One region of the Paenibacillus sp. JJ1722 genome, then DNA from elsewhere that is predicted to be linked to it. Evidence: riboswitches for the same ligand, from Rfam matches in the RefSeq annotation. Region 1 holds a riboswitch; the other holds the start of a gene.
The links. Region 1 has a riboswitch for cyclic di-GMP ahead of ACM1ND_RS06305 (glycosyl hydrolase). Riboswitches for the same ligand answer to the same signal wherever they lie in the genome.
Positions count from the first base shown of each region.

Region 2: another riboswitch for cyclic di-GMP. It lies ahead of ACM1ND_RS01885 (collagen binding domain-containing protein); the one in region 1 lies ahead of ACM1ND_RS06305 (glycosyl hydrolase).

Region 1 covers NZ_CP182500.1:1,427,888-1,443,100, reverse strand. Annotated here, with positions in the region: gene fcl (GDP-L-fucose synthase) at 1-886, opposite strand, end outside; gene ACM1ND_RS06335 (sugar transferase) at 923-1,621, opposite strand; gene ACM1ND_RS06330 (CpsD/CapB family tyrosine-protein kinase) at 1,707-2,393, opposite strand; gene ACM1ND_RS06325 (YveK family protein) at 2,374-3,123, opposite strand; gene ACM1ND_RS06320 (helix-turn-helix domain-containing protein) at 3,451-3,819, shown strand; gene ACM1ND_RS06315 (hypothetical protein) at 3,873-4,055, opposite strand; gene ACM1ND_RS06310 (hypothetical protein) at 4,367-6,661, opposite strand; gene ACM1ND_RS06305 (glycosyl hydrolase) at 6,710-8,284, opposite strand; cyclic di-GMP riboswitch class I at 8,298-8,378, opposite strand; gene ACM1ND_RS06300 (sugar phosphate nucleotidyltransferase) at 8,534-9,910, opposite strand; gene ACM1ND_RS06295 (hypothetical protein) at 10,166-10,312, opposite strand; gene ACM1ND_RS06290 (UDP-glucose dehydrogenase family protein) at 10,570-11,898, opposite strand; gene ACM1ND_RS06285 (glycosyltransferase) at 11,904-13,004, opposite strand; gene ACM1ND_RS06280 (glycosyltransferase family 4 protein) at 13,033-14,181, opposite strand; gene ACM1ND_RS06275 (glycosyltransferase family 4 protein) at 14,178-15,213, opposite strand, start outside.
Region 2 covers NZ_CP182500.1:423,564-438,776, reverse strand. Annotated here, with positions in the region: gene ACM1ND_RS01915 (stalk domain-containing protein) at 1-1,205, shown strand, start outside; gene ACM1ND_RS01910 (winged helix-turn-helix transcriptional regulator) at 1,304-1,687, opposite strand; gene ACM1ND_RS01905 (NAD(P)H-dependent oxidoreductase) at 1,877-2,551, shown strand; gene ACM1ND_RS01900 (TIGR02328 family protein) at 2,656-3,036, opposite strand; gene ACM1ND_RS01895 (DUF445 domain-containing protein) at 3,070-4,326, opposite strand; gene ACM1ND_RS01890 (AraC family transcriptional regulator) at 4,920-5,801, shown strand; cyclic di-GMP riboswitch class I at 5,852-5,932, shown strand; gene ACM1ND_RS01885 (collagen binding domain-containing protein) at 6,126-9,641, shown strand; gene ACM1ND_RS01880 (class D sortase) at 9,753-10,418, shown strand; gene ACM1ND_RS01875 (cupin domain-containing protein) at 10,508-10,975, opposite strand; gene ACM1ND_RS01870 (amino acid ABC transporter ATP-binding protein) at 11,303-12,040, shown strand; gene ACM1ND_RS01865 (transporter substrate-binding domain-containing protein) at 12,082-12,912, shown strand; gene ACM1ND_RS01860 (amino acid ABC transporter permease) at 12,984-13,643, shown strand; gene ACM1ND_RS01855 (amino acid ABC transporter permease) at 13,658-14,308, shown strand; gene ACM1ND_RS01850 (LysR family transcriptional regulator substrate-binding protein) at 14,336-15,091, opposite strand; partial or broken gene ACM1ND_RS01845 (LysR family transcriptional regulator) at 15,098-15,178, opposite strand.

The DNA of each region.
Region 1 (15,213 bases):
CCTCTTCTAGTGAAATACGCGCCGACCAACCCAGCTCGGAAATTCGGGATACATCTACCAACTTACGCGGCGTTCCATCAGGAGCGGAGGTGTTAAAGGTAATTTCTCCCTCATAGTCGACTACATTCTTCACTCGTTCAGCCAGCTCACGAATAGAGATATCCTCACCTACGCCGATATTTACAATTTCATTTCCCTCATAATTGTTCATCAGGAACAGACAGGCTTCAGCCAAATCATCAGAATGAAGAAATTCTCGCCGCGGCGTACCTGAGCCCCATACTTCGACAGTCGGAGATTGATTCAGCTTGGCTTCATGAAACTTGCGGATGAGCGCAGGCAGCACATGAGAGGTCTGGAGATCAAAGTTGTCGCCCGGACCGTATAAATTCGTCGGCATCACAGAAATAAACCGGGTTCCATACTGACGGTTGTAAGACTGACACATTTTAATCCCGGCAATTTTAGCAATTGCATAGGCCTCATTAGTAGGCTCCAGTTCACCTGTAAGCAGATATTCTTCCCGCAACGGCTGCGGAGCAAATTTAGGATAGATACAAGTAGAGCCGAGGAATAACAGCTTGCCTACATTCGCCCGGTATGCCGCATCAATCACATTCGTTTGTATAAGCAGATTGTCACGGATAAAATCAGCCGGATATTCGTTATTCGCCAAAATCCCACCAACCTTGGCCGCTGCCAGAAATACATAATCCACAGGCTCTGTTTCAAAAAAATGATCTACTGCCTCTTTATTGCGTAGATCCAGCTCACGGCTTGTGCGAGTAATAATATGACGGTAACCCGCATCCTGAAGCGCTCGGACAATAGCGGAACCCACCAGTCCGTTATGCCCTGCTACATATATGTTGGAATGAAGATCCATACTTATCCCCTACCTTCTTCGTGAAAATGAAAGACTTTAATACGCATCCTTGGAGCCTAGCAGCACACGAAATGTTTTCAGCATAATGATCATATCTGTGCGGAAACTGCGTCTGGATATGTACTCCAAATCCAGTTCTACCATCTGGTTAAAGCTTAGATGATTACGACCGCTGATCTGCCATAGACCAGTGCAGCCCGGTGTAACCGTCAGACGCAGCTTATCCCTCACTGTGTAATCATGGACTTCTCTTGGCAATGGGGGTCTGGGTCCTACCAGACTCATCTGCCCACGTAGTACATTGAACAGTTGTGGCAGCTCGTCGATGCTCGTTCTGCGAAGAAAGCGACCCACACGGGTAATTCGGGGATCGTCCCGCATTTTGAACATCGCACCCTCAATTTCATTTTCCACCAGCAGTGCAGACAATCTGGCTTCGGCATCAGACACCATAGAACGAAATTTGATCATGCGAAACGGCCGCTCGTTTTTTCCAATACGTACTTGATAAAATATTGCACTGCCTTTTGGGTCCTCCAGCTTAATCAGCAAAATGACAAGCAGAAATACTGGGCATAGCACGATGATTCCAATGAAAGACAATATAATATCCATGCTTCGCTTCACGAACGGGTATACGTTCCATCCTTGCCGCCGTTCAAGCCCATGAGCAACCGAATAAACATCCACTGACGCGCCCAGCACTTCGGCCTCGTTCGAGCGGGAAGAAGACACGTCTCATCACCTCGCTCCTTATTGATAAGTATTATTTATACATTGTTAAAAGAATTTTATATACTATCATTTTCCTCCTTTTTATTCATGTCAGATTGCGTTCCTCCATCCCCCGCTCGGCGCGGGTATTCGAACGCTTCACATTATTAAGTACTACACCCAGAATGCGCGCCTTTACTCTTTCCAAATTCGCTTTTGCTTTCTTGACGATATCCTTTTTGACTTTCCCTGCCTGCACCACCAGAATGACTCCGTCACACATAGCGCTTATAATTAAGCCATCCGGAAAGGACAGCAACGGCGGCGTATCCATTAAGATCACGTCATAATGTTCTTTTAGGTCAACCAGCAGAGCATTCATTCTGCGGGAACTGAGCATCTCGGACGGATTGGGCGGGTTCGGTCCGGCTGTAATTGCATGCAGATGGTCAATCCCGGTTTCCTGAACCACATCCTGCCATGCCTGTTGATTGGCAAGCACCCGTGTCAGCCCCGTGTGATTACGCAAACCAAACATATGGTGCAAAGAGGAACGACGCAGATCCATATCCATAATCAGCACCTTTTTCCCCTCTTGCGCATAGGTTACAGCCAAATTGCTAATCGTGACCGTTCTACCTTCACCCGCCTGAGCGGACGCCACCATCATAACCTCAATCGGCTCGTCTATAGAAGAAAACTGGATGTTAGTACGAAGCATGCGGTACTCCTCCGAAACGGAAGACTGAGCATGTAGGGATGTAACGAGCTGATTATTGATTAATCGCGGCATATTGCCCTTCACCTACCTGTTTAGGAGTTGTAGTGGAGCTGTCGGAGCGTTTATCTTCTTTTTTCATTTTCGTAATCAGGGATAGGGTAGGCAGACCGAGTTCTTTTTCAATATCCTCTTCATTCTTAAATGTATCATCCAGTACCTCCAGCAAAAACGCCAAGCCTATTCCCAACAATAAAGAGGTGGCAAAAGCAATAAATATCTGTATAGCGGGATTACTGTTCACGGGAACTGCTGGATCATTCAGACTGGCTTCGCTTAGGATGGTGACATTGTCCATTTTCATGATAGAGGGGATTTGCCGTTTGAATACTTTGGCTACCGCATTGACGGTTTTCACAGCCTTCGTATACGATAAATCGCGGATTGTTACATCCATGACCTGTGAATCACCTGCGGTGTTCACTCTTAATTTTGACGCCAAAGCTGACGGAGTGACCTTAAGGTCGGGGAAGCTGGCGACCACCTGATCCATAATCGCCGAGGAGATCATAATTTGCTTATAGGAGTTCGTTAAGGCTATATTCGTTTGAACTACACTGTAATCAACGACACCTGCACGATCCGGTCGTGGCGTCTGGTTGATAATGAGCTTTGCGGTAGCTTCGTAAATCTGCGGGGTAAAATATACATTTTTTATGCCCACTACAGTACATACCAGCAATACGATGCTACCAATCAACCACATTCTTTTACGGATCAAACGGATGTACTCTTTCAACTGCACAAGACCAGTCCTCCCTGATTGACTTGTTTTCGATGCAATAACGCTTGTACTGATCCTCTGCATAACGGGGAAAAGAACGATGCATGACCCTCTAATCTATAGTAAAATGTTGTATAATAGCGCATAGAAGGTCCAGCCAGCGAATAAGCACAAAATGCTCAATCATCGGTGGCCTCTTAGGGTATATAAACGAAGACATAAGTGAAAACTATGAAATAAAGATACGTTATGTAACTTACATAACTAATTTATGATACAAAACGTATCTTGTCAAGCGTAAAATTGCTTTTTTACCTTTCTTAACCTTGCCTTCAGGAGGAAAAACAGATGAATTATGGCACCCGCATCGCTGAATTACGAGAACATAAGGGATTAAAACAAGAGGAACTAGCGCAATCCCTCGGAATTACGCGGGCAGCTCTTTCTCACTATGAAAAAAATAGGCGCAAGCCAGATTTTGAGATCCTGACCAAGCTCGCTGATATTTTTGGGGTAACGATTGACTACTTGGTGGGACGTACGAGCCATCCGGCGGCAATATTGGATTCAGATGTGAGGGAATTTGTGGACCAGCTTGAACTGTCCGACGAGGATATTCTGCGACGTTTCAACCTGACCATTGACGGACGCACCTTGTCTGAGGAAGAAGCCAAACGTTTTATTGCATTTGTCCGAATGGAACGAATGATGGAATAAAGAACGCGGCCGACTGCCTTACGTCTCAATCAAGTAAGACCAGCCGTTGGAATTTACACGCGCTTGTCCTTCCGGTATGTGGTTTCATCAGCGTCGCTTTCTAGCCATTCTGGTATCGTGATACCACATTGGAGCAAGATGTCCCGGATGTCCAAGTGGATGGCAGCTTTGTCTGCTTTCTGTACGTTGTTTCGAAAAAGAGGGTTGTTCACCCCTAATTCTGTCTCCTTGTTCATTCAGCACTAACCTCGCTTTATTATTCTTGGTCACCGGAAAGAGATTTCCCACAAACCATGTATGTATAGTCATGAACAAAACTATTATATATGAATACATACCTGCAATGTTGTCGTCTTATGACGAGAATATAAAAGGATTTTCTTATTTTTTTCTTCATTATACGTAAAGTATTGGCAAATCAGAACGATTTTCCAACAAAAAAGAACCTGTCAGGTCCTATTTTCTCCTGATAGGTTCTTTTTTGTTTTAATTCGAAATGATGTTAGGTATTCGTTATCTAAGGTCCTATATACATTCCGATCTAATATTAAGCGACCTCGGCTGCCTGGGAAACCTGAGTGCCTCCGGTCGCCCGAACTTTGTAGACATAGTGACCTCCGGCTTTTACCGTCCGATCTGTATACGTGCTTCCCGCTACTTGCGAGGCAATCACCTGATAAGCCCCGTCGGTCCCGTCAGCACGCAGCACATCATAGGAAGATACGCCTTCTGCCTGAAGCCAATTAATCTTTACTGCCCCATCCTGAACAGAGGCTGCCTTCACCCCTGTTGGAGCTGAAGCTGCGGTTTGATCTGTACTTTTTAATTCCAAAATATATTGTACCGCTTCACCAGGACCCAGCTTTTCTTCAAAATCAAGGGCAGGAGAAGCCTTGAGTCCTGATATGGAACGTTGTGCCTGACTGTAAGTAGAACCCGCTCCAAAACGTTCACCCGTGTACAAACCGGCTTTCGGCATCGTTACCCGTACACGAACTGTCTGCGTGGTAGCTTCGAAATTCACTAGATTCACCAGCAATTTGTCTGAGGTAGCGCCGCTACCTGCCAGCGGTTTAAGCTTGGACGTATCCACCGCACGAACATACACCATCTTATCCTTGGTTTCCTCTGGATTCAGCACTGTATAAGTCAGAGGTTTTCCATGGGTGGCATAGGCTAAGCTCAAGCGTCTCATGATCTTAACGCGGGTGTCCTGTCCTTGCCCGAACGGATAAATTTCTGTGTTGGCCGGGTTATGACTTTGCAGATCGAAGCCTGTTTTAAACAGCGTATAATCTTTATAAAAAGCAGCGTGCTGGATAAACATATCGGCAAACCCAATTTGCGAACGCATAATCCGGTCGAATGCAGCTGCTTGTGGCTGACTAGCCCCGTAATCTGGATTGTCTCGATGCGTATCATTGGTACCGAACTCTGTGTTCAGCATCTTTTTCGCCAGTCCATTGCTCGAACCGCCGAAGGTTTTCAAATTTTGGACGAAGCTGCCCCCGCCCTCTTCATTATACGATTCACCATAGGCGTGTCCATTGGTCAGGTCGGTGACTTCCTCCAGCTGTTTACGTTGCGCCGGGTCCCGTTCCCATCCATCTGGGTCACCGCATTTTTGCGTACCACTGGTTTGATTTTTGCATGCCTTGGTAGAGTACGTTGGCCAGTAGGCCCAGCCCGGTGCTACGGTTTTGAGATGCGGTGCCAATTGCTTGCCTTCTGTATTCAACCACTTGGCCACAGCCAGGTTTACCGCCTTGGAGCGATTAAATAATCCAGGTTCGTTATCTACTTCATAATATTGAAGATAAGAACCGTATTTTTTTACATAATCGCGCAACTTTTGCTTGGCCGTCTCTGGTAGAGAACCATCTTTTTGCAGCTTAATATCACCTGTATATAAATACAAAGCAGACGATTGCATATTATACTGCTTTAACGTTTGATAGTAATCATCCACGTCTGTACAGGCCTTGCCCACATTACTGGCACAGGTGACCCTCATGACGTTGCCACTATAAGCAATGCCCAGCCACTTGAGAACGTATGGTAAATGCTTAACTGCACCCTGATCATAATAAAATTCTTTATTGTTCACATTTGTTCCGGTCAGTATATATTTACCGTGTACCGGTTCGGTCGCAGGTGAAGCTAACGTCTCCAAGCTCAAGTCATCCCAAGTCCACCACACATTTTTATCTTCTGCAGAGGAGCAGTATAGGCAGCGCGCTGTCTTTAGCTTGAGTACGTTAACACCGCTTTGCAATTGCTCTTTGGGTATATACAGCTCGTAGTTGTTTTTGAAATTATAAGTACTCCCAGTACCGGAAACCCCGGCAATCTGAATAATACCGGACAGCTGATGATTTGAAAATACAGCCAATTGCGGGACTGCTTTGCCCGCATCCAAAATCCGAACACGGAATATCATACCATTGGGAGGAATCTGATTCAGCTTATACTGGAGTGTCAGTTCAGGGTTCGTGGACGCATTCAAACCGGGAGGAATATCTCCACTGCTGAGCAATACCGGAACTGTTGTACTCTCTGCTTCCGACAATGCTGACAATGATCCTTTAGCAGATGATTCGGTAGAGGCAGCTGCTGTAGAAATATCGATATTATCCCTACCGACCACACCTTTGAATTCCGCTGAAGAGTCATCCCTCTGACCCAGCTTCCATACTGGACTGGCAGCCGCTACTTTATCCGTCTGCAATTCTGCGCTTCTTGAAGGCGTGTATATAAACCAAGCGATCATCGCTATAGCTACGACCGCTAGTAGTCCAGATAAAACTACTGTATACCTATGGGATAACCATTTTTTTATCATATGATCCACCCTCTCTCCTCAAATTTTTTGACCGGGAAAGAGTATCAATCAAGGAAGAAACAAAGCGTTTCCGGGAATCACCGCTTTCGCTTCATGCTGACTTTCCCACATTAGACGTGCCATCGCGTCGCCTTTTTCATCATAGTATTCCACTTTTAAATCTACCATTTTGCCTGCTTCCAAAGTAATACTACCTTTACGCTCTGTCCAGCTTTGTTTGAACCAGCTGTCAATAACCAACTTGCCGTCTACCCATACACGGATACCGTCATCGGATATCGTTGTGAACGTATAGGTCTCGCTATATTGCGGTTTGATTTTACCCGTCCAGCGAACCGAGAACTGATCGGCATTCACCTTTGGATCAGCTGCATTGGCACGCCAGTTGTAGTCCAGCTTGCTATCTGTACGGATCAAAGCAGGACTTCCGCTCAAATTCATATTGTTAAAATATTCGCCCTGCAGCCCGTTCACATATACCCCATCAGGAACGGAAGGAGGAGTCGGAGTCGGGATAGGCTCACTTTGCCCCTCGTCCGGTAAGGTCGGTACGTCTGTCCCAGGTTGTTCGATTGCTGCCAGCCCATTTTTCACATCATCCCGCGTCAAACTCTTCGAATCATTCATATAATCCTGAATTTGATTTGTTGTGTTATTCTCAGTCAGCATCTTGCCCCAAGTCATGGAATATACCCATTTAGGTTGAGCCTGCAATACCTCAGAACTAGGCATCTCACCGTGCTCCCCAATGGCAATCGGCTTATTCCGTGCCAGCCCGAGCAGACCTTCGTAATGACTTTGCTTAAAATCATTGTTGTAAATGTCTACTGCCAAAATGTCCACTTTGTCATCCCCCGGGTATTTTGGGGTATACGGGACAGTATACGAATTGGGCGCATTCGGACTCCATACCCACAGCAGATTGTTCAATTGATGTGTGTTTGTAAAACGGTCATACATGATATTCCATAGCTGATTGAAATTAGTTTTGTTTCCCCACCAGAACCAGTCACCATTCATTTCGTGGTAAGGTCTCCACAAAACCGGAACCCCTGCATCACGAAGCTGCTTTAACGATACAGCGACCTTATCCAGATCGGCAATGAGGAGGTTATACTGCGTAGTACCTGGGGTCACGTATTTGTTGAACTCCGCCTGACTTACTTTCGCCTGTACATTGGCCCAAGTCAGTGGCCTACCTGGTAGCGCTTCATGAAAAGTCATCGTCACAATTCCACCGGATCTGTCCCAACGGATAGCACTATCGACGACATTTTTACGTTGTGCTGCTTCCGTAGCGTCAGATTGACCAGAGATAGCTCCCATCTCATAGCCGTGTACACCAACATATGCCTGACTGATTTTTTGGACCTTGTTACTTAATTCATCTGGACTTTCCAAATAATCATGCTGACCGGTGACTATTTTTTTCCCTGAGATGTTGAGTAAATAATTGTATAGTTCACGGGCCTGAGTAGAAGCGTCCGAATTAACAGGTTGTAATGAAGCGGCATTCGCCACCGACAGAGAATCTCCAAAACCGACGGGCAACAATGAAAAAAGCATAACAACGGGGAGTACATGACGTATCAGTCGATACAGAGGAATAAAATTGAATCTCACTTTCGCTCTTCCTTTCGGTAGCCAGGCTGCCATCCTTGTGGAAGGCCCTTTAGCTTTGCGTACCTGCCTTTCGACAGGGCTGCGTTTATCGTTGGAAGGAGTTTGGATTCCTTCTTACCCTAAGTATCGACTTTTTTTTACCAAAATTTAATAGGTCATGTTCATGAATTTACAGGTTTTCGCCCAATTTCGACAGTTTAGGCTATGAATTTTCATGAATTCGTCTTTTTTTCGTTTTCACGAAAATAATTAGGAGATAAATTGGTGACGGGAAATTTCATTCCAATCCATACAAAAGCGGACAATATCCTCTTCAACCAACTCAGAGCCAGTCTGCACCTCAATAAAATCCACATCGGTCACTGCCAAAATGCTATGCTTCGTCCCTTCAGGGATACGTACTACGTCACCAGCCTTCACTTTGTGCAGCTTCTCATTCAAAATAATTTCCGCTTCACCGCTAATAATGGTCCAGATTTCACTTCGTTTGAAATGAAGCTGGTAGCTGATATTTTTGCCTTTCCGTACGCGGATTCGTTTGGTCAATACCTCGTTACCCTCGTCATACTTGACATAATCCACAACCCGATACTGTCCCCAACGACGTTCTTCATACATTGGACGCTGATCATGAGCCTTGAGCACTTCCTTAATGCGAGGACTTTCTGCCTTATTGGTCACAAGAATGCCATCCGGGCTAGCGGCTACGATCAGATCATTCGTTCCAATGATCGCCACAGGAATGTCTAACTCGTTAATAAGGCTCGTATTGACGCAATCCTCCGTTACTACACCTCTGCCCACTTGTTGATTAGACATTTCTTCTGTGAGCGTATTCCAGGTACCCAAATCCTTCCAAAAACCATCATACGGAAGAACTACGATGTCCTTTTCCTTCTCGACTACTTCATAGTCAAAGCTGATTTTTTCCAGAGATGCGTATTGCTTTTGCATTTCTTCATAATTAAGCGGCAACCCCTTGGATGCCAAGATATCCAGCAAATAACTTAATTTGAATGCAAAAACCCCGCAGTTCCATAGAGCATTGCGTTCAATCAGACGCTCCGCCTGCTCCCGGTCGGGTTTCTCTTGAAAATGGCTCACTTCACGGTAGCCTGTGCTACCTTGAGTGGCATCGTTTTTCGGAATAATGTAACCATATTTCTCTGAAGGATAGGAAGGGACAACCCCGATTAAAGCAAGCTTGCCTTCACTCTCCTGAAGCGTATGTTCCAGCTGGGCTACGGAAGCGAAGAAAGCATCCTCAACATAAGGATCTACAGGCAATATTGCTATAATTTCATCAGGTGAAACACCTGCAATGGAATATAGATAAGTCGCTGTCAGCGCAATCGCAGGAAAGGTGTCTCTGCGTTCCGGCTCAACAATAATGCGCGTATTCGGCCCGACCTGACTCTGGATCATTTCGACCTGTGCTCTCCCTGTCGCAATAAACGAAGATTCTGATAATCCGTTGTCTCCCAATTGTCTCCATACCCGCTGTACCATGGATTCCGAAATCCCCTCCGGGCTCTCCAGCACCTTCAAAAATTGTTTGGAACGGGAATCGTTGGACAAAGGCCATAATCTTTTACCGGAACCACCAGACAAAAGTACGAGCTTCATAACTCTCCACTTCCTCTCTATATTGGTTGGATGATCGTTCTGATGATGAGTTGACTACCCGCTACGGTATGAATTTAATCTTATGATCGCTGTTGGACCGGGATTCATTCGATTGTATAAAATCGTATAAAGGTTTGAATCCCGGTCCAAAGGCGAACACTATCGCTTCTCCAGATTCAAATCCAACCCTTCGCTACTCAAAAAATGTATCATATCGATCATACCTTGTGGTGCAAAAGGCACGACCGGACATTATTAAGTCCGGTCAGCCTGTAAAAATCTCACGCCTTCGGCAACAGCAATGGCGTCTTTGCGTCGCAGGAGCAGCATAGCGTATCCGCATGGTAGTGCTTGCTCCACAGGGGCGGCGCAGCGCCGCTTGATCGGAAGGAGCGGCATCAACCGCGCCGCTCCTTCCGATACGCCCTTCCTACTCCCACCCCATAAGGTGGGAGATTAAAAACCGTGACTCTATGCGGGAAAAGCAGCGGAGCGGTCCATTTGAATCTGGAGAAGCGCTAGCGTTCGCCTTTGCAGTGGGATTCTTACCTTGGAATGTTTTATATAATCCAAAGAATCCCACTGCAACAGCGATCGGAAGATCGAATGGAACGCGCAGCGCCTCCAACCCGCCACAGTCACTTTTTAATCTGTCACTTTTAAACCTCTACCTTATCCCGATTCCACCCACTCATCCGCGGACGACCCACGGAGTAGTATTCCAGCCCGGAGCCTTGGATCTGTTCCTCAGCGAATACGTTACGACCGTCAATGAGAACCGGTTTGTGCAGAATGGAGGCCAGTTGTACGAGATCAACTTTTTTGAACTCTTCCCAATCAGTCAACAGGCACACAGCGTCGCTACCTTCAGCGGCTTGCTGTGGGGATGAGCACCACATAATATTCGGGTGATCCACGCGCTCCTTGAATTTATCCATCGCAATGGGATCATACAGCTTGACAATAGCGCCTGCCTGAATGAGCGTTTCTACGATTTCCAGTGCTGGAGCTTCGCGGATGTCATCTGTATTTGGCTTGAAGGCGAGGCCCCAAATGCCAATCGACACACCGTTCAGTTGACCCAGCGATTCGCGCAGCTTGGATACAATCATAAAGCGCTGGTCGGTATTCACCTCGACCACCGATTTCAACAACTTAAATTCATAGTCTACATTACCTGCAATTTGGATAAGCGCATTTGTGTCTTTTGGAAAGCAAGAGCCACCATACCCGATCCCTGCTTGTAGAAAAGAGGAGCCAATCCGTTTGTCCATACCCATACCGTCAGCCACACAGGTTACATCGGCGCCAACCTTTTCGCAAATATTAGCGATTTCGTTAATGAACGAAATTTTAGTTGCCAGAAACGCATTGGACGCGTATTTGATCATTTCAGCACTACGGATATCCGTCACATAGATTTTATCCGTGAAGACCTGATGCAGAGTGACCATGGTTTCACGCAATCCTGTATTGTCCAAACCAATAATGATGCGATCCGGATGAAGCGTATCATTGATGGCTGAGCCTTCTCTCAGGAACTCCGGCGCGGAGACGATATCGAAAGACAAGCTCGTGTGACGAGCCAACACGTCCTTAATCTTTTCGTTCGTTCCGACAGGTACAGTACTCTTGGTCATAATAATCTTATACCCGTTCATGGCTTTCCCAACATCAGCGGCCGCCTGTTCAATGTACGACAAATTCGCCTCGCCGTTAGCCAGAGAAGGCGTACCTACCGCCAAAATTACGATATCCGAGCGGCGTACCGCATCGGCCAAATCCGAGGTGAACTCCAACCGGCCCGCTTCCAGATTCAACGCGATCAATTCCTCAATACCCGGTTCATAAATCGGAGATTCTGCCCGGTTCAACATGTCGATTTTGTGCTGCTCCAGATCGACACAAATCACCTCATTACCTTTTTGCGCAAAACATACACCCGAGACGAGCCCAACGTATCCAGTACCGATTACAGCCAGCTTCATTCCGTTCATCCTCCTTTTAGAAAGTTCACATAGGCTTGTTCTACATACTTTTTTAATTGATCCTTGAAGTTTTCTTCATCAAATTTGCGGGCATGGGTAATGATATCGTCCACATTCCATGCATGTTGCTCAACCTTTTCGACGGCCTCCAGCACATCCTCTACTTGATGCTTGCGGAAAAATACGCCGTTCACATGAGGAACAATCGTATCCAGCGCTCCCCCACCCTGAAAAGCGATGACAGGCCGTCCGGCCGCATTCGCCTCCAAAGGCGTAATACCGAAGTCCTCTTCACCCGGAAAAACGAGCGCTCGGCATTCTGCCATCAGCTTGTTAACCTCTTCATCCTCAAGCCTGCCGAGGAACTCAATGTTCGGGGCAGCCATACCTTCGAGTCGTTTACGGTCTGGTCCTTCACCCACAATGCGCAGCTTGAGACCGTTACGTTTGAATGCTTCGATCGCGAGATCGATGCGCTTGTAGGACACCAATCGGGATACGATCAGGTAATAGTCACCGATGTTTGTAGCGCGTTTAAAACGGGATGTATTAATAGGTGGGAAAATCACATCCGAATCCCTTTGGTAATAGTGCAAAATTCTTCGTTTAACAACCGAAGAGTTGGCAACAAACTGGTCTACGTTGCGAGAAGTTTTGGCATCCCATGTTTTCAACCGGTTCATGTACAGCTTGAGCATGTTTTTGAGCAGGTTGGATTTGGACTGCCGGGCCATATATGTATCGTAATCCCAGGCAAACCGCATCGGTGTGTGACAATAACAAATGTGAAACGTATGTTTGGGTACCTGGATGCTTTTCATAAATGCACTACTGGAGCTTAAAACAATGTCGAAATCCCTAAAATCAAAATCACGGATAGCAATGGGATACAGCGGCAGCACTCCTTTGAAGTTGTCCTTCACCCCTGGGACTTTTTGTAGCCAAGTGGCTCTAATATCCGCATCCTTCAAGTTATGCGACAGGCGGTCGTCGCTGAACACCGTTGTGAAGATAGGAGCCTCCGGATACATATCGTGGAATACCTCTACTACCCTTTCCGCTCCGCCCATTTGGATTAAGTAATCGTGTGCTATCGCTATTTTCATCTGAATCATCCTTTAACGCGAATGTCGGTCAGACTCCTGCCAACAAACCCTTATAGTAATGAACTATATCCTTAACTGTGTTCTCGATGACAAAATGCTTTTTGACCCGTTCCATCCCTCTCTCACCCATCTGCTGACGTTCTTGTGGATGCTCCAACATCCAGCGGATGGCTTCTTCCAGCTTAGCCGGATCACCCGGTTCAATAAGCAGCCCGGTTTCATGGGGTACCACCGTTTCCTTGGGTCCACCCTCATTGGAAGCAATCACTGGGAGACCCGCAGCCATGCCTTCAATAATGACCTGACCGAATGGTTCTGGTGTAATAGAAGTATGAATCAGCAAATCACAACGCTGCATCAGGCCTTGAATGTCATCGACGTGTCCCAGCAGATTGACGTTAGCCAACCCGTATTCGCGCATCGTGGACTCTAATCGTTGCTTGTATTCCTCTTCTCCGAACAACGCATCTCCAGCCAGCCAGAATTTCACGCGCTGATCCGGTAAAAAGGAGCGTGCTGCTTCCAGTAAAATATGCTGTCCCTTCCATTCCGCCAATCTGCCGACCAATACGACGTTAAACGAGTCATCACCACGTACATGGGCAGCCGTGTCACGTGCTGTAATTGCTTTGGCAAAAGCGGAATAAACGACAAGCGTCTTTTTGTCCGGGGGTAACTCCAACGCACTCAGCGTGGACTTGGAATTAGCAATCACTCCGTTGGGCAAAAAGCGGGACATCAGCCGAATCCCTTTGGCCACAATCGGCTTCAGATACGGCGGACCGATGTGGTCACGGATATGCCAGATCAAGGGCAGCTTCGCCGATTTGGCGGCTACTGTACCATACAGTGCAGACTTGAGCGAGTTCGTGTGAACGCACACGACCTTTTCCTCACGCAGCAAGGGCGCAAGTTTTCTACCGTAAGCCAGCAAACGAAAAGCTGCTGCAGGCGCACCTAGATTCACGGCATTCCGTCCCCGATTGCGAATCGAATCGTCCAATGGAACGATGCGCACATCAATATCACGCTGCCGAAGCCGATCTGCTAAATCGCCCTCCTCTGCCAAAATAACGAGCGGGTCGATATGTTCCCCGATATTCGTCAGTATGTTGTACAAAGCGACTTCGCCGCCGCTCCATCTTGCCGTATGGTCAATATAAGCTACTCTCATCATTTCGCCGCCGCCTTTCTATCAAGGACCTGTCGGAACACCTCTTCCACCTGCTCCGCTACATGTCCCCATGTATATCTGCTCAGGACATGGTCCCGGCATTCCCTTGCATTCGGTAGAAGTTCACGATGATCCAGCACACGCAGCAACCCTTCAGCAATGGCTTCACTATCCGTTCCCTTGAACAAAAGCTCGGGACGGAATCCTCTTAAAATCTCCTTATTGCCACCCACAGGAGTCGCCAGCACCGGCAGTCCCGAGGCCATCGCCTCCACTGTGATCAGACCGAAACCTTCCAGTGCCTGTGTAGGTACAACGAACAAATTCGATGCTTGGTGGTACAGTGGAAGCTCCTCATCTGACACATAACCGAGCAGCCTTACATGGTTATGAAGATTGTATTCCGCCACCTTGGAAGCCAATTCCTCCATCAAGGGACCCTTCCCTCCAATCAGCAACACATGATCAGGATGACGCTCGGTGACTCGTCTCCATGCTTCCAGTAGCTGTAGCAGTCCCATTCGATTAACAAGACGACGAACGGTGAGCACAATCGTCGCATTTTGCGGCAAATTCAGGCGCTTCCGCACCGCTTCTTGATCCTCTGCCGGGTGGAACCTTTCTACATTCGCCGCACCAGGAATAACATGAATTTTGCTGAGTGGAACCTTATAGTGCTCATGCAAAATATCCCGAAAGGTTTCGCTTAGCACTATAAATTTATCCGCCAATCCGTAGGCCTTCATTTCAATGGATTTGGCCAACGTCGTTTTTAGCAAATGCTTGATGCCCTGTCCTTCAATCTTCATTTCCTCCGTCCACGGTCCGTGAAAGGTGGTAACTACCGGGATTCCTCTTTTTTTCGCCTCCAGCGCCGGTCCGACACCATAGGGAGCAAAATGGGAATACAGTACATCCATCGGTTGCTTATCGAACAGCTCTGCTGCATATTTTTGCATTAGCTCTCGACGCTTCCACATGGATTGCTGCTTGCTGCCAATCGAATGAATTCGAATACGGTCGGGCGCCTGCGGC
Region 2 (15,213 bases), 1.0 Mb from region 1:
TGAGTACCGCAGCGGGCATCTATAGCCCCTTGGCACAAGCCGAGACCGGCAAGATCAGCATTATGCTGGACGGATATCCATTACCGTTCCCCGTACAACCTGCCATGATGAACGGCACGACCATGGTTCCCTTTCGCGCTATTTCTGAGGCTCTCGGCATTACAGTGAAATGGGATCAAGCCAGCCAAAGCATCACTGCTACCAAAGCGCAAGGCTCTGCTACCAAACAGGTGGTTCTAAAGATGGGTAGCCGCAATGCCACAGTGGACGGACAAACGGTTCAACTAACAGCCGCTCCGCAAACCGTGCACGGCAGCACCATGATTCCGCTGGGCTTTTTCGGGCAGCAGTTTGGAGCCACGGTGAACTGGAACCAGGGAACACGGACGGTCTCCATTACATCGCCACGTGAAGCTATGTATACAGTAGGCTTCTATGCGCTGTCTTCCTTTGACCAAAAATCCAAAATACCGGATTTTAACGCAGTTGCCTTCGGCTGGAGTCGAATTGATACGAACGGACAATTTACGACAAACGGCAAAGAATACAAATGGCCTCAAGCCGCTGGAACCGTAACGCCGGAGTCCATTGTGCAGGAGGCAGACAGCCAGGGGACTTCCCCTTACCTGATGGTCTATTCCGGAGATGGCAATCACGAACTGACCAAGGTTTTGGAAAATGCGCAGCTTCAAGAACAAACCATTTCCCAAATCGTCAGTACCGCCACCGACAAACAATTTAAAGGCATTACGCTAGATCTGGAAGGATTGGGCTGGAGCGGCGATAAAGCCAAAGCGCGTTCAGACTACAACGCCTTTATTCAAAAGTTATCGGCCAAAGCGCATCAGGCTGGACTCAAGCTCACCGTCGTTCTACATCCGCTGAACAGCTCTTACTCTGGCTATGACTACAAAACGCTGGGCAATCTGGCGGACGATCTGATCATCATGGCCTATGATTACGGACAAAAGGCTACGCCTGAGCCTTTGGATAAAGTGGACGAAGCCATACAACTGGCCTTGAAGGAAACCTCGCGGGACAAGCTCATTTTGGGGATTTCGATGGGTAGTGAAAAAGATAGCACCGTTAACGCCAAGATCGGTTTAGCCAAACGTTATGACCTCAAAGGAATCGCTATCTGGCGCTTGGGCATCATTGGAGAAACGGCCTGGGCGCAGATGAACGAAGCCATCGAGTTTAAATAAGTGTACATTTTATCTAAATAACCCAGACCTTATTCCGCCCGCTAATGATTTCTTATGCGTCTTCTATGAAATCATTTGGCGGGCTTTCTTTATGCCCTTTAACAAAAGTGCTTGCCTGATTTGGAAGTTGTCGTCACAGGCTCGCAACCCTGTTCTCCATAGAAGATCCCCCAGTCTCTCATAAAATCCAGCAACGGCCTTAACGTATCTCCCAACGGGGTAAGCGAGTATTCGACACGCGGTGGGTTCTCATTATAAATTTCACGGTGCACAATGCCATCTCTCTCCAGTTCACGCAACTGCAAGGTTAGCATCCGCTGTGTAATATTAGGCAAGGTCCGTCGAATTTCGTTATAGCGCCGCGGTCCTGTCGTCAAATGATACAAGATGACTCCCTTCCACTTGCCGCCTATAACCCCGACGGTTTTCGCTACCGGACATCCAAAATTAACGCTAACTGCATGTTCCATCTCCTGTGCCATGTATACCCCTTCTTTCTGTAGAATGTGTAAACCAATAGCCCCAGACGCATGACAAGGAACAAATATGTGCGTACTTGTTCCCTGCAAAAACTTTCTATATGATAACTATATATTCGATATCAGCTCTCATTATAGTAGCAGAAAACCCATAGAGTACCAACTAAACCCATATCAAAAGGAGTACATTTTATGTCTAATACATCAGCTAAAAAACAGGAAATTCTGGACGCCTTTCTGTTCAGGCACGCCACGAAAGAATTCGATCCCAATCGCATCATACCAGAAGAGGATTTTCAGTTCATTCTCGAAACCGGGCGACTTTCTCCAAGCTCCGTTGGTTTTGAACCATGGCAGTTTGTAGTTGTACAAAATCAGGCATTGAGAGAAAAGCTGGCTGCAGTTTCCAGCGGCGGTCAAAAGCAGATTCCTGCGGCTAGCCACGTCGTCCTGATTTTGGCGCGCAAGGATGTTCGTTATGATTCTCCTTACGTAGAGTATATGTATAAAGAGGTTAAAGGTATGTCTGAGGAGGACTTTGCCTCACTGCCAGGCCGCTATAAGATTTTCCAGGGTGAAAATCAACGCTTACTGGAAAACGAACGTACGTTATTTGACTGGGCTTCCAAGCAAACCTACATTGCCTTAGGCAATATGATGACAGCGGCGGCTCAGATCGGTATTGATTCCTGTCCAATTGAGGGCTTTAACTACGATCAGGTGCATGCCATTTTGGAGGAAGAAGGACTGCTAGAAAACGGGCTGCTCGATATTTCAGTCATTGCTGCCTTCGGTTATCGCGCTCATGAACCCAAGCGGGAAAAATCCAGACAACCGCTGGAAAAGGTCACCCGCTGGATTCTGTAATCTAATATCCCGAGTCTCTCCCCCAAGCACTGAACACTGAAGCATCAAAAAAGCGGGCTTGCGGCACTTCATCTGAATGATGAACATACCGCAGCCCGTCTTTTTTAGGTCACTTCAATCTCTATTAAAATACCCTTGGAAGCCAGGTTATCCAGGCACTCCTTCATATACTCATCGTCATGCTCCACATATGCACCCGCGCCTGCCAGTTCCTCACCCAGCTCCGCCTCCCAAGGCTCACACTGCTTACCGCGATACAACGGCTGTTCCCATAGTGGATCAACATTGTACCCTCTGCTTTTCATTTCGTCCATAATGAGCCTATGATAGCGCACCAGCAGCATTGGGTGATAATCGAACACATAATTCACGGTGGCGTGTGGCTTGCCCCACCCATTCCCGCGCAGGGCACAGCACTCACGATGTTGCCCCAGCAGTTGCGGACGGGGTAACCTGTCGATTAAATGTTCATGCCAAAGCCTCATGCTTCCACAACCCTATCTGTAGCTTTTTCTGGTCTATTGGATTAGCATACGGATACCTGTCAGCACAATGCCGATCAGGAAGCCTGTAACTGCGCCGTTAATACGTATCCACTGCAAATCCTGTCCCAGTTTGTCCTCCATCAGTGCAATCAGGGATTTGTTATCCATTTTGTCTACATTTTCGCGTACCAAGTTACCAATTCGACTATGGTTGGCTTCCACCAGTCCAGTAATACCTTCCACAATTCGCACATTGATCTTGTCCAGCAGCTCGGTATTCCCTCTTAAATCAGTCAGCATCCGATCCAATAGCGGTAAAATATAGGTCTGCACATAGCTTCCGTCTTCCATGTAGTCCAATAAGCGTATACGCAGTTCTTCCATTTTGCCCAGCACTGACGCATCGCCTTCCCAGGCTTCAACAAGGCTATCCTTCCAGCCGTTCAACCCTTCCTGAACCGTATCTTTCGTCGCCAATCGGGTCACCTGTGTTCTCAGACCATCCAGCACGGCCTGGCGGCGCGGGTGCTCTTCCCTTTGCAGTTCTGCTACCTGATCCAGCAGGAAATGACGAATCATTTCACCCATACGCTCTTCGTTCAGATAGCCGAGGAATGCGTTCAAGGCAAACTGCATCAGCCCGCTCACCTGCAAACCACTAACAGCCTGCATCCCTAAGGTGCCCAGCGTATAACCCGTTTCGGGTCGCAAAAGCCAGGACTCGGCTTGCTCCAGCGTGTAATCCAGTGCGCGGCGATCATAGCCCTTCTCGCTGGTTTGACGAGCAAGCGCCTCCAGCAGCGGTCCGGTGTCAAAGTCAGTCACCTGCCGCTTGAGCTCTGCCACGATGACCGGAGCCAATTCCGCGAGCGGGAGCGACTGGACGAGACGCTTGGCAAGAACATCTATGGATGCCGCCGCCTCCGGCGTGCGCATTCCTTTTTCCACACCGCCCAGTACCAAATCGGCCAAACGAATATCTGCAATTTTAGACGCAATGCTGTCTTTGTTTAGCAGGTTATTTTCCACGGTACTCACCAATGCATTCGTGAGCTTGTCCCTATTTTTAGGAAGCAGCGCCGTATGTGGTATCGGAATGCCTAGCGGATGACGGAACAAAGCAGTGACAGCGAACCAGTCTGCCAGTCCCCCTACAAGTCCTGCCTCAAAAGCTCCGGCTAATAAACGAGCCCAGCCATATTGCTGGAAGGGCAATGTGGCTGCAAAGCCTGCCCCTAGAATAACGAGCGACCAAGCCGCTGCGGTTTTCGTACTTTTTGGTTTTCCCATCCTGTAATCCTCCAAACTGACTGTCGAGTAAGTAAAGCACTATACCTGTATTACCCATCATATCATTGCCCGTGTCATTTCCAAAGTTGAAAGCACTTTTGATGAAACGCGCAAGGGCACTTTTTGCGTAATTTTTTATGCATATATCTCTCTTTTTTACATTCATGTTTGTGAACAAAATCACAGTACTGGGCCCAAACTCTTATTTTCAATAATAAGCCTTACGAACCATTTTAACAAAACCAAGTCCCAATTTTTTTAAACCGAAAGGAGAAGTGAACAAGAAAGTTGAATGGGCATAAGATACCTTTTTTCAGTACCATTTTGGTATTTGACCTCAGAAAGGATTTGAATCCATGATAACCCCAGATTCTTTCAACAGCATTCGACTTTTTCATATGGATTATCAGATTAAATATCCATAAAAAGCGAGACTCCCATAAAGCTCACACACATAATTTGATATATAGACATATTTGTTGTGATAAAATAAACTTTTATAAATAGGAAATCATGTTTAATCAGCCATTATATATTGGTAAATCAAACCAAGATATGCTAGATAAAATTGCTTTTTTGTAAAGGAATTGAATATGACAACAGACCAAAAAAACAACGTGGGCCTCTGGAATGGCGATCCGGTCGTAATTGTACGCACTCCCTCCGCTTTTGCCAAGCAATCCCTTTTATATATCCAGGAATTAGGCTACTTCCAAAAAACTTCTGCTTTTACGATGGAAAGGAAAGAACTTGCCTCTTTTTTGCTTGTCTTTACGTTGTCTGGTAAGGGAGAATTACTGTACCGGGGCAAGAAATATATCATAAAACCTCAAGATTTGTTCTTTATTAATTGCGAGGAATATGTTCAATACAGCACCTCCGGTCATGAATCCTGGGAGTATATCAGCCTGTACCTGTATGGCAACCTGATCGAAAATTTTTACGAACAATTTGCCAAGCATAATAAACCGGTCATTTCCATGCATAATCCGCATATTATATTGGATAAGCTCCATGCTCTGATTTGCGGGCAGTCTGACAGAAGTCTTTCCGCTGAGCTGCTAACGTCCAGGCTCATTGGTGAAATACTAATGTGCATTTTGCAACATCCCTATGATCATCCGCATGTGAATGCTGAAACCCTCAGCGAAGTACGCCGGGTACAGCAATATTTGGATCAGTCCTACTGTGAGCGAATAACACTGGACTCGCTGGCAGACATGTTTGAATTAAACAAGTTTAATCTGGCTAAAAATTTCAAAAAGCAGATCGGTTTCTCTCCGATTGATTATCTCATTAATGTCCGTATCACAGCCGCTCAAAGCTGGCTTAAAACCAGTGACATGTCCATTGTGGATATCGCAAGGTACGTAGGGATTCCCAATACGAGCCATTTTATTAACCTATTCAAGGAGCATGTAGGAGAAACACCTCATTCCTTCCGCAAAAAATGGGGGAACCGTTCCAAGTTGTAAATGAGAGGTTACATGAAATCAGTTTGATAGATGATAGACGCACAAGCTATTCAAGTTAATGGCAAAACTGTCGAAAGGCAGTGACGCAAAACTATAGGGCCTTCCTATCCGGATGGCAGCCAGCTACCAGATGAACGAGCTTTTTATTATGTCTTTTTTACATAGATCCATCACAAATTGCTATGCCTCTCTCGAAGAAAGCCCTGATCGCTATGATCAGGGCTTTTTTTCTATTGGGATAGTCATGTCTGCCTAACATGCTGAATATACTAATTTCGAACGAAGCATTGCCATATTACGATGAATAGGAGAATCACTTGGAGCATGAGAACAAAAATAAATGTAATGATCATTGCCTTATTGCTCATTGTCCAAAGCTTTTTCAGCGCAACGCTGGCTTACGCAGATGCTCCAGCCCCAGAACTGCCGCAGAGTGCTGTATCTGATCCTACACCTACCGTTACAGATGCTGTATACGTTGTCCCAAACCTTGAACCTCCTGGGGAGATTCCTTCAAACACGGTCCCCTTCGTTCAAGGAGCAGTCAGTTCAAAGTCTCAACATGATGCAGCTCCGCAGAGCATACTAACGAAGTTGAACCTGACCGACGAAACAGGGCGTGTCATTGATGCGGTATATAGTCCCGGCAGCCAATTCGACATCGGATCAGCCATCCAACTAGGATATGAATGGGAGCTTCCTGACAATACCTATAAGTCAGGGGACACCTTCACCTTTCATTTACCAGAACAGTTTGTCATCTACACTGATATCTCATCTCCGTTAGTCACTACCGATGGAACCGTGGGATACTTCACAGTAGATCGTCAGGGCAAGGTTATCATGACCTTTAACCAATATGTAGAGAATCACTCCAATGTCAGCGGCAAACTACAAGTTAAAACCGAGTTTACGAAAGAAACGGTGAAAGGCAGTACAGAGATCATCATTGCGATTCCGATCAAAGGCGGGGTACAAACGGTCATCGTGAATGTAAAACCCCAGTCAGGGCCAACCCTAAGCAAACAAGGGAAAATAGAGGGCACCAATCAGATCGACTGGACCATTGATGTGAACAAACAACTAAACACCGTAAAGCATGCCCTCATCACCGATCCCATTCCTTCAGGGCTGGAACTCAGAAGAGACTCTATCCGGCTCTATCATCTACAAGTCAATATCGACGGCTCGACCGTTGTTCGAGACCTAGTGAATGCAAGTGAATATGCCATTGAAGCAGATCAAGCCGGGACAGGGTTTGTGATTCGTTTTCAAGACGATAGCATTAACACGGCCTATCAGATTCAATATTCCACGCGTATTATTGGCGATAAAACTCGTTTCTCCAACACAGCAACGCTTTCAGGAGATGCGATAGAGAACGTTGTTGCTACCGCTACTGTTCAGGTGGAACGTGGTGAATTTTTGTCCAAAAAGGTTGAAAAATATGATCATGCCACACAAACACTCTCGTGGGCCATAAGATATAACTTCAGCGAGACAAAAATCCCCGAAGCCAAAGCTCTTTTAATTGATCATTTCAATAAAACTCAAGAATTGCTGCCCGGTTCTTTGAAAGTATTTAAGGGAAACACACTGGAGGAGCTCCCATCGTGGGCGTATACTGTCATCCCAGTTGATTATCCGGACCGCAACGGCTTCAAACTTCAATTCAACTTCGACGTAGATTCAGCCTATACCATCCGATACCAGACTCAAGCCAGAGGCCGTGTCTATGATAATGGAAAAGTTATAAACATCATAACCTCGGATGGAACGCAGAAGATTGTATCGACGGAAATCATAAGCGGAGTTATGACTAAAATGTATGACACACCCAATTACAACACCAAAATCATACCTTGGGTGATTACCATCAATACAGACTTGTACATCATGAAAAATATTGTCATTCAGGATGTGTTTCCAAACGGGGGCTTGGCTTTGTTACCGGACACCCTGAAAATTCAAAGTGTTGACGGAACAACGGAGCTACGTGCGCCCACGGATTATGAGCTGGTTCCGCTATCACAGGACTATAAACAAGGATTTACGCTCATTTTTCATAAAGCCATTCAGAAGGCTTATACAATCAAGTATTCAACCACCTATAATAATGACTGGAAAACGGATACGACGAAGCCCGAGTTTCGTAATAAATCCCATATAGAATACCAGTTTGAAGACGGAGAAAGATCATCGCAAGGAGTGGAGTGCCCGATCTGGCCGGACTTTATGACACAACGAAACGGTGCCAAGCAAGGAAGCTATAATGCAACCTCCAAGCTCATTACCTGGGACATTAAAGCTAACTACAATCGCAAGATTCTGAATCACGCGGAAGTGAGAGACCCCTTGTTGCAAGGTCAGAAGTTACTGCCCGCCTCCGTAAAAGTATACGATATGACCTTGCTGGGATGGTGGGATGGCGTACAAAAAGGGGCTGAAATCCCAGCAGATCAATACACCATTATTCCTCCCTCCGAGCAAAATGGTAATGAATTGCGTATCCAGTTCAAGGAGCAGATACAGACTCCCTACTGGATTACCTTTCAAACTTCATTGGAAGGAGAACTGATTGAAAAAGAAATCCACAATCAAGCCCTTCTACTGGATGGACAAAAAACAGTCTCTGAATGGGCAGCGCAAGTCGCGGTACCTCATGGCGGAGAATATGTATCTAAAGTCGGTACACAAAATGGAAATAAGATCGATTGGAGCATCCGCATCAATGAAGGACAGTCCCATGTATCTAACGCTAAAATTATAGATCAGCCTAGCAACAATCAAATCCTAATTGAGGATTCCTTTCATTTGTACTCTACAATCATCGCTGCCAACGGAAATACCACCAAAAGCACCGAGTTGATTAGAAACCAAGATTACAAGCTGTATATCAAGACAGACGCTCAAGGCCAGCAAACTTTTGAAGTTACTTTTGCCAAGGATATTTCCACTGCTTTTATACTTGAATACCAATCGTTCATTCATGCTGAAGACAAAGCCAAGGTGAGTAATAAGGTTGCCTTTGAGGGGGATCGCTTGACGACAGAGATGCGGGAAACCAGCCAGGAAATCATCGTACGAACGTCTTCCGGCTCCGGTTCTGGCGGGGGTGTGACCGAAAGTCTTGAGCTGACCAAGGTAGATCAGGATATGCCTGACAAGGTACTGCCTGGCGCACAGTTTGCGCTCTATGATAAAGGTCAAAAAAGAGCCCCGCTCATTCAGACCACCAATGCGGAAGGCAAAATCATCTTTTCCTCCTTGCTTCATGACGATTATATCTTGGAAGAATTGGCAGCACCGGAGGGCTATAAAGTCACCGAGGGCAAGCTCGAGATCAAAATAGACGCAACACTGCGACAAAGCTCTGGTGTAAAGAGGGTTGTGATCACCAATCGTAAAGAAAAGAAAAACGAACCAGGAACGCCTACTCATCCAGACCCTTCACCCCCGTCCGGAGGCTCAGGTAAAAAACATGACAAAGATCCGGAAATACCCGATACTCCGTCTATAACCGTTCCTCCGTCATTGCCAAAGTCTCCGGAGGACATAGTCCCTCCACAGGAGGAACCTGCGCCTATACCGCCGGAGCCGGAGCCGCCAGCCGTCATGCCTCATCAAGATCCTCCTCCTCCGGTGGATTCGAAAGACGATCCCGAACCTAAGATCCGTCTCAAGGTTCCGGGAAAAGAACCTGAAGATCCGGAGGATACACCTGCGGTACACCAATTGCCCCAAACAGGTGAAGGCAGCCCCGTTCCGTTCTATTTGACAGGCATAGCGATGGTTATATGGGGCGTATTTTTGAAATTCACACGAACAAACAAAAAATAAAACCGATCACCTGCCCTGATCTCCCGACTCATTCCCGATTGGAATGAGTCGGGAATGGGGCATTTTTCAAAAAAATATGTATAATCCGTACTTTGCTTAGGGGAGGCGAGATTGCTGAGTCTGCGTAAACTTTCCTACGTATTTATTGTGTTAGGCTTACTTTTTATTTTGTTTCCTAAAGCGACAGAATGGAATGAGGATCAGGAACAAAGCAAGCTATTAAAAGCAGCAGAGCTACCATCTGGAAAAAGCGACGCGCTATGGCCCCCCAGTCTTACGGACAGCTATGCTCGCTTGTCCACTCGTCTTACAGAAGTTCCGGTTAGTGAAGCACGACAAAATACTTCCCCATCCCCTGCTCCCATGGTAAGCGCTAATGAACAAACTCCCATAGCCACTATTAGTATAAGTCGTATTGCTTTAAAGCTCCCTGTATTGGAAGGCGCAACGAGGATAAATATGAGACACGCGGCTGTACATATGCCGGAAACGGGGACGCTGGGACAAGCAGGGAATGCCGCCATTGCTGCTCATCGAGCCCGTACCTCTGGACGTTTATTTAATCGTCTAAATGAATTGAAGATCGGGGATAAGATTGTTGTTAACGCTCGGGGTAACCAATATGTATATAGCGTTTATAGCCTGAAGGTGGTCGATCCTACGGACGTGTCTGTTCTGAAAAGCTTCAAAAAACAAAAGCTGCTTACACTGATTACATGTGACCCTCTCGTAAACCCCACCCATCGTCTCATTGTTCAGGCGAAACTAAGCACCTAAAGCTATTTTAAAGCCCTATTTCTATGAGTAAACATAAATCAGGCGGGCCATTCCTGTTCATTACAGAAATACACCCGCCAATGCTCACATCATGATTCAGTTGGATTCTTGGCAATCAGCTTGAAATCATCAAAGTGGAATCCTGGTGCAACCACACAGGTTACCAGCACGGGCTCATCCCCAAGCGGACGTGCCGTTTGCCATACTGCTCCTGGAACGAGTGCTTGTGGATGCTGTCCTGCCTCCACATCCGCACCGACGATAATCACAGTTTCTTCACCAGGCTCTTCCCCGCTTCCACCCAATTTCAACTCTACAGGGCTTCCGCTATGATATAACCACAGCTCATCAGAATGGACCACATGCCACTCGGAGAACTCGCCCGGATGCAGCAAGAAATACGTAGACGAAGCTGCAAAGCGCGGACCGGAATACACATCCGGCAGTACAGGCTTCGGAATTTGGAAATGGGCCTTCCACATCTCTTTGTACCAGCCGCCTTCTGGATGGGGCTCCATGCCCAATGCCGTTACTAGCGGTGAAATAGCTTTCGTCATTGTCTAACCTTCCTTTACCCTAAATTCCTTCTTCCCTACTGTAAAACATAGCGTTGCATTTGTCACGTTTCTCCCTTGGCATGTCGAGGATCAATAGTTTATGTCAAATTTAATAACATAAAATTACGGATATTCATTCATTCCCAACATATAAATAACAGTTCACTAGCAAAAAACACACCAAAATACATTAAACGTAAAGTTTAGTGACATAAAATCTTGTTTTTTATTGTAAGCTTATAGTATCATGAGAGAAATTTTTAAATTCTAATAGAGCTTGATCATGTCAATCCGTCTACTAAGCTATGTATCCAAGCCTAAAAAGGGGTGAGCTCTGTGATCCAGTTTCGCAATGTCAACAAGCATTACGGTCACTTCCATGTACTCAAAGACATTAATCTTCAGATTAAGGAGGGCGAGGTCGTCGTAATCATCGGTCCCTCCGGCTCGGGTAAAAGCACCCTGCTTCGCTGCATCAATCGTCTGGAAACGATATCGGATGGGGAGCTGATCGTTAACGAGATCCCTGTACATGACAAAAAGATTGATATCAATGCCTTCCGCCGCAATATCGGGATGGTGTTCCAACATTTCAATCTGTATCCCCACAAAAAGGTGATTGAAAACATTGTACTGGCACCTATGAAGGTACTGGGCATCTCGAAAGAAGAAGCTACTCAAACAGCCATCACCTATCTAAAGCGCGTCGGAATCGAAGAAAAGGCACAGAGCTACCCCGCTCAATTGTCCGGTGGACAGCAGCAGCGGGTCGCGATCGCCCGCGGGCTCGCGATGAATCCAAAAATTATGTTGTTTGACGAGCCTACTTCAGCACTTGATCCCGAAACGATCGGAGAGGTACTGGATGTTATGCGCTCGCTCGCCCATCAGGGCATCACAATGGTCATTGTCACTCATGAAATGGGCTTTGCACGTGAAGTGGCGGACCGCGTGATTTTTATGGACAAAGGACAAATTTTGGAAGACAGCCAACCTGTCGAATTTTTTCAGAATCCGGGTGAAGAACGGGCTCGCCTGTTCCTGAGCCGTCTGATTCATCATTAATAGACTACCAATGTAGCGTAAATCGAAAGGGGAATGTTCTGATGAGAAAAAGATTTCAATGGAGTACTTTGGTGCTGGTAGCTTTATCTTGTCTGCTCGTCTTGGCAGGCTGTGGAGGCAAAGAAGGAGCGGCAACGTCGGGGAATGAGCCGGCAGCAGCCAACGGGCTGGAAGCGATCAAACAGCGTGGCAAACTGGTCGTTGGTGTGAAATACGACACCAAGCTGTTCGGACTGAAAGACCCGGCTAGCGGAAAAGTAGAGGGCTTTGATATCGACATCGCTAAGGCTGTAGCCAAACATATTTTTGGCGATGAAACCAAACTTGAACTAAAAGAAGTCACGTCCAAAACACGAATTACCTTATTGCAAAATGGGGACATCGACGCCATTATCGCGACGATGACCATTTCGGACGAACGTAAAAAGCAGGTTGATTTCAGCGACGTCTATTTTAACGCCGGGCAATCTCTGCTTGTGAAAAAAGGGAGCCCCATCACCGGGCTGGAGTCTCTGACCTCGAATACCAAGGTGCTCGCCGTGAAAGGCTCTACCTCCGCCAAAAATATCCGTGAAAAAGCACCTGAAGCAACGATATTGGAATTCGAAAACTATCAGGATGCTTTCAACGCCCTCAAAGCAGGTAAAGGAGAAGCCTTGACTACGGATAACTCTATTCTGCTCGGCATGCAGCAGCAAGACCCGAATTATACTCTTGTAGGCGGGAACTTCACAGAGGAACCTTACGGCATCGCAGTGAAGAAGGGGCAAACCGAACTGCTACAAGCTATTAATGATACGCTCAAGGAACTGAAAAGCAACGGTGAATACGATAAGCTCCACGAGCAATGGCTTGGGGTTAAACCCGAATAGTATTCTTGTGAAGGAGCCGCGATTGCGAGCTCCTTCCTTTCTTAAGTCTGGATAAGGAGGTAAATTGGCAGATGCTTACTTTTGATATCAACGTACTTTTCGATCATAACGACCGTTTCAGAGAAGGCTTGCTTCATACCGTTCAAGCTAGTGTCATTGCCTTGATCGGAAGCTTTATTCTGGGGGCTATTATTGCCATCCTCCGAATTGCGCCTTTTAAATGGCTGAACTGGATCGGTACCGTCTATGTAGAGGTCATCCGCAATATCCCATTGCTGATCGTCGTACTGTTTTTTTATCTCGGACTTCCTACTTTGGGCATCCCTTTGGACGGATTCGTATCTGGAACGCTCGGATTGACTGTATACACAGCCTCCTTTATTGCTGAAGCCATACGTGCCGGCATTCAATCTGTGCCCAAGGGGCAATTCGAAGCGGCAAGGTCCTCCGGGTTGAGTTACAACCAGACGATGATCAGCATTATTTTACCGCAAGCCATCAAAATTGTACTGCCTGCGATCGGCAACCAATTCATTAATCTGGTCAAAAACTCTTCCGTGCTGGCTATTGTGGCCGGACTGGACCTAATGTATTACTCGGACCTCATTAACTCGGATACCTTCCTGCCCATCACAGTCTACGCCATCACGGCGCTGTTGTATCTTATCTTGACGGTTCCGCTTAGCTTTCTTGTACTATACATGGAACGGCGTCTGTCCAAAACATCCTAAGGAGGGAAGCCCGTATGGATTTCGGTGGATTGTTTGTGTGGCCTAATGTGCGTTTTATACTGGAGGGCTTCCTGCTCACGCTAGAGGTTGCTATTTACTCTATCGTGTTCAGCTTCGCTCTCGGTATCTTATTCGGCATCCTGCGCTATACCCGCTTACCTGTCATTTCACAGGTTGCAGCCTTTATCATTGATCTCATTCGCAATCTTCCATTATTGCTCATTATTTTCTTCATCGGTATGGTTTTACCATCCATCGGAATTTCGATTTCCCTCAAGTGGGCAGCCATTACAGGCCTGTCGATCTTCGAGGGAGCCATGATCGCCGAGATTGTGCGCAGCGGCCTGAATTCGGTCCATAAAGGACAGGTGGAAGCCGCACGTTCCTCCGGTCTAAGCTACTCTCAAACCTTGTGGCATATCATTCTGCCCCAAGCGCTTCGTCGCATGGTGCCTCCGATGGTCAGCCAGTTCATTTCCCTATTCAAGGATACCTCACTGGCTGTCATTATCAGTTTGCCGGAGCTGACGCATAACATTCAGATTGTCGGTGGGCAAAATCAATCCTTTGTCATTCCAGCCCTGCTGTTCGCAGCTTTCCTGTACTTTGCTGTCAATTACAGTATGTCACTGATTGCACGCAGGCTGGAAGTTCGTACACATTAAAGCTCCTGATACTCATTAGGGTTGCCACTAGTTGGAACGCACTGTTAGTACAGCTTGTATCTTTTCAATCAATCGCTTCAACGCTTCTCCCTGATAACGGCCAGACTGATAAATCAACTCTAGTTGACCCTGCAGCACGCCGCACAAAATAGGTACAGTGCAAAATTGTGAGCGATCCAATTCTGCCGCAAGGGACTCCGTCTGTAGGGTTACGGCAAGTCCCTCCTGCACCCAGCGCAGGATTGAAGGTATGGAATTTGTCTCCAAGACGGTTGCAAAGGGATACCCGCGATCACGGAAGCACTTCTCAATCAGCTTCCTGCCGGAATGACACTCTGGCTGCATCGCCCAGGGTACATGCCTCAATTCGTCCAGTGTAATGGAAGAACGGTTGGAAAACACATGCTCTACCGGAACAACAAGACAATAGTTCTCCGTACGAAGAGGAAGCTGGACAAGCCTTTCATCCGTACCCGAATGCAGCGTAATGCCAACATCCACTCGGTTATCCAGCAGCTGTCCTGTTACATCAAATGATGGATGGATGTGCAGGCTGACTTTAGGAAATGACTGATGAAAATGGATAAGCATTTCTTGCAATGGTTCCTCCAGCTCCGGTAATGCAATGCCAATCCGCAAATTCCCGCGCTGCTCGGTGCGTAACTCCTCAATGGAAGCCTTTGCTTGCTGTAAATCCTTGAGCGCATGTGCACTGTGTTGCAGCAACAATTTTCCGGCATCTGTCATTTTAATTTTCTTGCCTGCACGGTCAAAAAGCGTCATGCCCAATTCCTCTTCCAACGCCTTAATTTGCAAGCTAAGCGTGGGTTGGGAGATTCCGATCTTTTCCGAAGCTTTCGTAAAATGCAGTTCCTCGCATACGGCAATGAAGTATTGAAGCTGAC